Regions from separate parts of the Pseudoalteromonas sp. MIP2626 genome, predicted to be linked through region 1. Evidence: predicted binding sites of a transcription regulator. Region 1 holds the regulator's gene; the other holds the start of a gene.

Region 1 (4,221 bases):
AGCAAATGCTGAGTTTGGTAATGCTGCCAGCGTATTAGTGGGCGACTTTATTTACACTCGTTCATTTCAGCTTATGGTTGGCCTTGGTAAAATGCAGGTAATGCAAGTGCTTGCAGATGCAACTAACATTATTGCTGAAGGTGAAGTATTACAGTTAATGAACTGTAATGACCCCGACACCACTGAAGCGAGTTATATGCAGGTTATTTACTCTAAAACCGCTAAGCTATTTGAAGCCGCGACAGGCCTTGCGGCCATTATTACTGAGCAAAACCAAGCTACGCTTGATGCGCTTAACCTATACGGCATGCATTTAGGTACTGCGTTTCAGCTCGTTGATGACGTACTTGATTACAACGCAGATGCAGATCAATTAGGTAAAAATATTGGTGATGATTTAGCCGAAGGGAAACCAACTCTGCCGCTTATTTATGCAATGCAACATGGTAATGAGCAGCAAACACAGCTGATCCGTGACGCTATAGAGCACAGTAATGGCATGGATCATCTTGAAGAAATTTTAGCGGCACTTAAACAAACCAATGCGCTTGAATTTACGATGCAAAAGGCCGAACTTGAAGCCGACAAAGCCATTGCTTGCTTAGACTTTTTAGCTGAGTCTGAATATAAACAAGCACTTGTGAGCCTTGCCCGTATTGCAGTTGATCGCGATCACTAACTTTACTGCCTTTATGTGTAGCTAACCTGGGTGCAGGTTAGCTAAATTCCGAGCAATAAAAAAGCCTGCAAACGCAGGCTTTTTTGTCACTTGATTTTGGCTATTACGCCATGAAATCAACACCTTCTTTGATGTCTTTTTTCAGTGTTTCAAGCATGTCATTTTTTGCTTTTGTTTCAAATGCGCTTAGTTCGCCGTAAGAAAGAATTTCTTCTACGCCGTTTTTACCTAAACGTACTGGGTGTGCAAAGTACTCCGCATCGCCATTTTCAACAGCAACGTACGCGTAATCTACAACGTCTTCACCTTGTAGGCCTTTAACTAAAGACATACAAAAACGAGCTGCTGCTGCACCCATTGATAAAGTAGCTGAACCGCCACCCGCTTTAGCATTTACAACTTCAGTACCCGCATTTTGGATACGTGGAGTAAGTGCTGCAACTTCTTCATCTGTAAAGCTCACGCCTTCAACTTGAGAAAGTAGAGGTAAAATAGTAGTACCTGAGTGGCCACCGATTACAGGAACTTTAACAGTTGCTACGTCTACGCCTTTAAGTTCAGCAACAAATGCTTCTGAACGAATAACGTCAAGCGTAGTAATACCGAATACGCGTTTAGCGTCGTAAGTACCAGCTTTTTTAAATACTTCAGCAACAATTGGTACAGTGCCGTTTACTGGGTTAGTAATAATACCTACTAACGCTTTAGGACAACTTGCAACTATGCCTTCTGCTAACGTTTTGATGATGCCAGCATTTACATTAAATAAATCTGCACGATCCATACCTGGCTTACGTGGCATGCCAGCAGGAATAAGTACGATATCAGCATCTTTAAGCGCTTCATTTAACGCATCAGCGCCAAAGCCAGCTACTTTAACCGCTGTAGGGATATGAGATAGATCAACCGCAACACCTGGAACTACTGGTGCAACATCATATAGTGATAATTCAGAACCAGCTGGTAAGCCTGTTTTTAATAATAAAGACAACGCTTGACCGATACCGCCTGCAGCACCTAATACAGCAACTTTCATTGGAATTCTCCGTGATTTGAGGTAGGAAATATTTATGGCTCTAAGATAAAGAAATTAGCGACTAAAAACAAATTTATCCTGCCTATTTTCGTAATATTTTAGACCATAGTTGTAAAAACATTTGGCCTGAATACAGTAAACTGGCAAGTTAAATAAACAACTGCTGCATAATTATTCGTTTTTGTGTAGAATTTGCGGCATGGATAATAAAAAGCAAATAAAAACTATGCAACCACAAGACAAACAGGAAGCGTTAGTAAAAGCATTTAAAGCGCTTTTAAAAGAAGAAAACTTTGGTTCTCAAGGCGATATAGTAGATTCGTTAAAAGAGCAAGGTTTTGACAATATAAGCCAAAGTAAAGTGTCGCGCATGCTTAGTAAGTTTGGCGCGGTACGAACGCGCAATGCCAAACAAGAAATGGTGTATTGCTTGCCAGCAGAAATGGGCGTACCCACAGCAAAAAGCCCGCTGCGCCAGCTTGTTATTGATATAATGCATAACGAAATGATGATTATTATCCGTACCAGTCCAGGCGCGGCTCAGCTTATTGCGCGTTTACTTGACTCATTAGGTAAAGCCGATGGCGTGTTAGGTACTATAGCTGGCGACGACACTATTTTTATTGCCCCAGCTAAAATATCTGAAATAGACTTAACCCTAGAGCGGGTACGTATTTTATTTGATACGGTTTAGTATTTAAAACATGCGTTATAACTGTTTTAAAAACCCAACTGACGGTGCAAAAAACGCAGACCCCATATCGGCTTGAGTAAAATCAAGCCAATGATCATAGCACTCCCCCTCACCTAAACGACTTTTTAATACCTGTTCAAATGCGGTTCCACTGGCCGAGCAAGTAATTGACAGCATTCCTTGCTCGTAAACATCGCCATAAGGCATGCCTTGATTAAGTAATATTGGCTGGCCTTGCTCATCTTTTAATTCACTGCGTTGTGCATGGCTGGTTTCAAGCGCTGGGGCTATAAGAGTGTTGTCTAAGCGAGTGCGGCCTATTATTTGCTCTTGCTCATCTAGCGATAGATGCTGCCATACGCTTAGATCGTGCTTATAACGTTGCACATGAATATAACTGCCTTGATCCTCAAAGCTACCTGGTTTATTTATTAACGCCGTTGCCCGCTTTTGTCGGCCATGCGGCATTTTGCCACCATAAATAAAACCATTGAAATCGCGACCATCTAAAAATCTAAAATTACGAATTTGTTCCACCAGCTCTACGTCTGGTGCAAATAACTTTAAAATTTGCAGTGCAAATAAATGATTGACGTCTTCGCGGTCTGAACGTATTTGCACAAACAAATCACACGGCTGCACGCTCATTGCGTGTTCATTATGATTTATATTAGGAAAGCTTTGTAGTTCACTGGGGATATACTCTGGCAAAATATGCGGCCAATACTGTGCACCAATAGCCACCATACAAGAAAGCATAGATTCAGAAAACTGATCGCTAAACTCTTCCTCAATAGCGCTTACTTGCTTGAGCTTTGTACGTAATGACTCATCTTGGCCATCAAACACATTAAAAAATAAATGCAAACCGTGTAAGTTTGCTTCAGCACAAATCCCTGATTGCGCTTGTGCCATTGTTATTCCTTAGCTTATAAATAGATAAACACAGCGAATAACAAATTAATTTATGATTCGAAAAAATTCACCGTGTGGGGTTTTATTTTTATTATAACCTGCTCATTTTGAACAAATGACTGGCCATATTGCGCTGCAACTTCTATTTCTTGTTGTGCAATAACTACAGTGTAAACATAAGCCGAACCAATAAAACGACTGCTTAATATGGTGGCGCGTTCACTATGGCTATCTTTTTTATTGTCGCTCATTAGCTCTATTTGATGAGGACGCACATATATTTTTCCTATATTAGCCTGATGCTGGTGCGCAATAACCGACTCAACTAGGCCAAAAGCGGTTTTATATTCAGTTGCTGTTAACACTTCTGCGCTTAAGTATATGCCCTGACCCAGAAACTCTGCAACCTCCTTTGAGCTTGGTTTAGCAAAAAGCTGTTCTGGGGTGCCCTGTTGAGCTATTTTACCCTGGTGCATAATAGCCAGCGTGTCTGCAAATGCAAAAGCCTCTTCCTTTGAGTGGGTAACAAATACTGCCGACACTTGTTGAGTTTTAATTATGCGGCGAATATCGGCAATTAATTCAAAGCGTACTTGAGTGTCTATATTCGAAAACGGCTCATCAAGTAATAGTAAACTTGGTTTGTAAGCAAGTGCACGCGCAATCGCCACGCGCTGTTGTTGCCCACCCGATAACTGATGCGGATACCTGTCGGCGCAGCCAACTAAATGCACCAGCTTAAGCATTTCATCAACGCGCTGTTGCTTTTGCTCTTTACTCATTTTACTTAAGCCAAAAGCAATATTATGTGCCACGGTTAAATGCGGGAATAACGCATAATCTTGAAACATCATGCCAATATTACGATGCTCTGGCGAGATAAATGTATTGGCGTTA
Region 2 (4,221 bases), on a different contig from region 1:
TATCAAGTTTTTACCCTGATGCTGGTACATTGATTAGTTTTGAGGAGAGCGATATGCCTGGCAATGTCGTTTCGGGTATTGCGTTTAATCGTGATGAATGTTTGATAAATGTAGAGGGTGTACTGAGTGGTACACAATATCTTGCAAAGATTTTGAAACTTTTTGCAGATAACGGCATCGAAATAGATATGATTAATCAAGTTAATCATAATGTTGACAAAGTAGACTATGCTTTTACTGTACATACAAATGATTATTTACATGCATTAGACGTTTTAACAGAGCAGCAAGCTCAGTTAACAGCACAAAATATTTTTGGGTTAACAACAGTAGCTAAAGTATCTGCTGTTGGTATGGGTATGAAGTCACATTCGGGTGTTGCTAGTTTATTTTTTGATGCATTAGCTGCAGAAAATATTAATGTTATTTTAGTGTCTACATCAGAAATTAAAATATCGGTTTTAATAGATGAAAAATACCTAGAGTTGGCTGTTCGTGCATTACATAAGATATTTTTAACAGAAAATGAATAGATTGATAGGTTTTACTTACTTTTCAGTCTAATTTTCATTAAAATGTTCTAGCGGAATCTTATAATTTTATTGGAACAAGGGAGCAAAAGAATGCTAATACTAACTCGTAGAGTAGGTGAAACCCTAATGATCGGTGACGAAGTAACCGTTACTGTTCTAGGTGTTAAAGGGAATCAAGTTCGAATCGGTGTTAACGCACCAAAAGACGTTTCAGTGCATCGTGAAGAGATTTACATGCGTATTCAAGCTGAAAAGTCTAACCCTGAACCTGGCAATGCTTAATCAGCAATGTACATAACTTAGTTACATACTGAGTTATTGCCAAAAGCCACTCACTGAGTGGCTTTTTTGTGTATAAAATTAAGTGTTTCGGCAGTTAATATGTGCTTGGATATATACTGCATACCTTTTTTGTTTTTTAATAGTATGCCGCGCTCTGTGGTTATAACTTCGTTAATATCTGACCACAGAAGTTGGGTGTTTTTATAAAAGTTACTCGATTTAATCCCTTCTTCGTCAAGAGTAAGGGTGACCTCAGATCCCGAGGCTTTACTTAGCATTTGTCTAGTAACCCACCAAGGTCGGCGATAATAAAAGGCAATACATTCGAGCACCGCAACCATGATCAGAAAAGATCCTAGGTAATGATCGTCTAAACCATAAATCCCAAATAATCCAAGTGCTATTAATAGTACCAATAAAAAATATTTTGGTTGCGCGCGCTTGCTATGTGCAACTGATTCGTCAAAGCACTCATAAAAATAAGGCTTATCAAGCGTATAGGTTGTTGTAAGTGTCATATAGGAGTTCTTAAAACATAATTATATGCATTTTAACAAGCTAACCAGTAAATGCGCAGTTATATAATAAATAACTGCATAATAGATAAAGATATTGGCGTTTATTATTTATCAGATCCAATCTTAAGTTTAGGTGTTATTTTATTACACGCATAAAAAAACGGCTCATTTTAGAGCCGTTTTTTTAATAAATTAGAAGAATTAACAGTTAGTTTCTTCTGCATTTACACCTTCTTTTACTTCTTCACATGCATCTTCAACTTTGTTTTGCACGTCAGTTACTGCTTCGTCAATACGTTCACCAGCATCTTCTGCGTGGTTATCTTCACAGCCCATAATAAATAAACTTGCGAATAGGCCAATTAGTGCTGCTCTTAAAGTTGTCGAATTCATAATGTAATTCCTTGTAAATTTTGATTTAAATGATTTTTAATTAGTTTAAAACTTTAGTTTGTTACCTAGGGCTTTTTGCCACGTAGGGCACCCGATACTAAAGATATAACTAAAAGTATTAAAAATATAAAAAATATAATTTTTGCAATACCCGCTGCGGCGCCTGCTATACCACCAAAACCTAACACTGCAGCAATTAAAGCAATTACTAAAAAAGTGATTGTCCAGCGTAACATTGTATTCTCCTTGGTTTATCAAATTTGCTCAATGGATATGATGCGAGTTACGTGCCAATGTTTTTTTACTTTTAAATCAATAGTTTGTTTTTGTTTGTGTTATTTCAGCGTGCACTCAATGGTAAGTTTTACGCTTTGCTATGTAATTTATTCATACTGATACAAGTGATTATGGATGTTAGTTTTTTATAAGAGAAGTTAGCGCATATTGATTTTTAGAATTGAGTTTAAGAGCTATTAAATTGCAGTTCGAGACTTGCGAGCATAGCGGGCTTAATAACAGCGGCTATTTAAATGGTTGAATAATTAACAAATATATTTGGTAAGACCAATTACCAGTGGTGAAATTACTTTATGCTAATAGAACTGTTAACGCTTTACTTTAAGTGCATTATTAACGGTTTTTAGGTCGCCTATATAACTTTTATTTATATTCACTATTTTTATTATCTATGTAATAGCGCGTATCTAGTCCTTTTTGTAGTGTTAAGTTAATTAATAGCATGTTAGTTTTGTTTAAATTGGTTTTACCAATTTACAGGCTATAGACAAAACACTGTTTTTTGTTATTATTCGGTGAATAATTATTTACGTAAAATGATTTTTTATTTTGATTTCGGTATAAGTTTTATAGGAGAGGAAAATGGATATCGCTGCTTTACTTACAACAGCAAGCAACTTAATGCTAACCGGTATGGTGGGGGTGTTTGTGTTTCTGTCATTATTAATTACCTGCGTTACGGTTATGTCTAAGCTGGTATCTCGCTTTGCAGAGCCTGAGCTTGCAATGCCTGCCAGAACACCGTCTTTTAAATCACAAGGTGTGCCTAATGAGCACATCGCCGCAATTAGTGCTGCCATTGCTCAGTACAAAACAAACAATAATTAAAGGAGCACTTAAATGGCTAAATTAAAATTAACAGAACTGGTACTACGTGATGCGCATCAATCATTGTTAGCAACTCGTATGCGCCTTGACGATATGCTACCGATTGCAAAAAAGCTTGATGATGCAGGTTATTGGTCTATTGAGTCGTGGGGTGGAGCTACGTTTGATTCGTGTATTCGTTATTTAGGTGAAGATCCTTGGGAGCGTATTCGCGCACTAAAAAAAGCGATGCCAAATACTAAACAGCAAATGCTATTACGCGGTCAAAATTTATTAGGTTACCGCCATTATGCTGACGATGTAGTAGAAAAATTTGTAGAGCGTGCCCATAAAAATGGCGTTGATGTATTTCGTATATTTGATGCAATGAACGATGTACGTAATCTTGAAACGGCAATTAAAGCGGCTATAAAAGTAGGCGCACATGCCCAAGGGACTATTTCTTATACAGTAAGCCCTGTTCATACGCTTGATATGTGGTTAACGCTAGCTAAGCAGTTGGAAGATTTAGGCTGTCATTCAATTTGTATTAAAGATATGGCGGGTTTATTAAAGCCGTACGATGCTGAAAAACTAATTAAAGCACTAAAAGAAACTGTATCTATTCCAATTGCAATGCAGTGCCACGCCACAACAGGTTTAAGTACTGCGACTTATCAAAAAGCGATTGATGCAGGCATTGATATGCTTGATACCGCAATTTCATCTATGAGTATGACTTACGGACACACCGCAACTGAAACTATTGTATCGATAGTTGAAGGGACTGAGCGTGATACTGAGCTTGATTTAAATCACCTTGAAGAAATTGCTGCTTACTTTAGAGATGTACGTAAAAAATACGCGGCATTTGAAGGTAGCTTAAAAGGGGTTGATGGCCGTATTTTACTCGCGCAAGTACCTGGTGGCATGTTAACTAACATGGAAAACCAGCTTAAAGAGCAAGGCGCAGCAGATAAGCTTAATGAAGTTTTACTTGAGATCCCACGTGTACGTGAAGATCTTGGCTTTTTACCGCTTGTTACACCAACGTCGCAAATTGTAGGCACTCAAGCGGTACTTAATGTACTAACGGGTGAGCGCTATAAAACAATTACTAAAGAAACAGCTGGCGTATTAAAAGGTGAATATGGCCTAACACCAGCACCTATGAATAAAGAGCTACAAGAGCGTGTGCTTGATGGAGCAGAGGTAATTACTTGTCGTCCTGCAGATAATATTGCACCTGAGCTTGCAACGCTTGAGGCTGAATTATTAAAAGAAGTACAAGAGCAAGGTTTAACTCTTGCTGATGAGCAAATTGATGACGTACTAACGTATGCATTATTCCCACAGGTTGGTTTGAAGTTTATTAAAAACCGTAACAACCC

Evidence for each region. Region 1 encodes ArgR, which controls arginine synthesis, uptake and breakdown. Its sites were predicted from a motif close to ANTGAATANNTATTCANT; they were not measured.
Region 2: a site for ArgR is predicted at 2,538-2,555, ahead of HC000_RS10815 (OadG family transporter subunit). Genes of this name have one in related genera too.

Annotation. Positions count from the first base shown of each region.
Region 1 covers NZ_JAATTW010000003.1:24,706-28,926, reverse strand. Annotated here, with positions in the region: gene ispB (octaprenyl diphosphate synthase) at 1-679, shown strand, start outside; gene mdh (malate dehydrogenase) at 783-1,715, opposite strand; gene argR (transcriptional regulator ArgR) at 1,942-2,409, shown strand; gene HC000_RS02920 (Dyp-type peroxidase) at 2,425-3,324, opposite strand; gene HC000_RS02915 (ABC transporter ATP-binding protein) at 3,375-4,221, opposite strand, start outside.
Region 2 covers NZ_JAATTW010000022.1:38,783-43,003, reverse strand. Annotated here, with positions in the region: gene HC000_RS10840 (aspartate kinase) at 1-533, shown strand, start outside; gene csrA (carbon storage regulator CsrA) at 624-815, shown strand; gene HC000_RS10830 (YcxB family protein) at 866-1,333, opposite strand; gene HC000_RS10825 (hypothetical protein) at 1,535-1,726, opposite strand; gene HC000_RS10820 (DUF1328 family protein) at 1,792-1,962, opposite strand; gene HC000_RS10815 (OadG family transporter subunit) at 2,606-2,851, shown strand; gene oadA (sodium-extruding oxaloacetate decarboxylase subunit alpha) at 2,864-4,221, shown strand, end outside.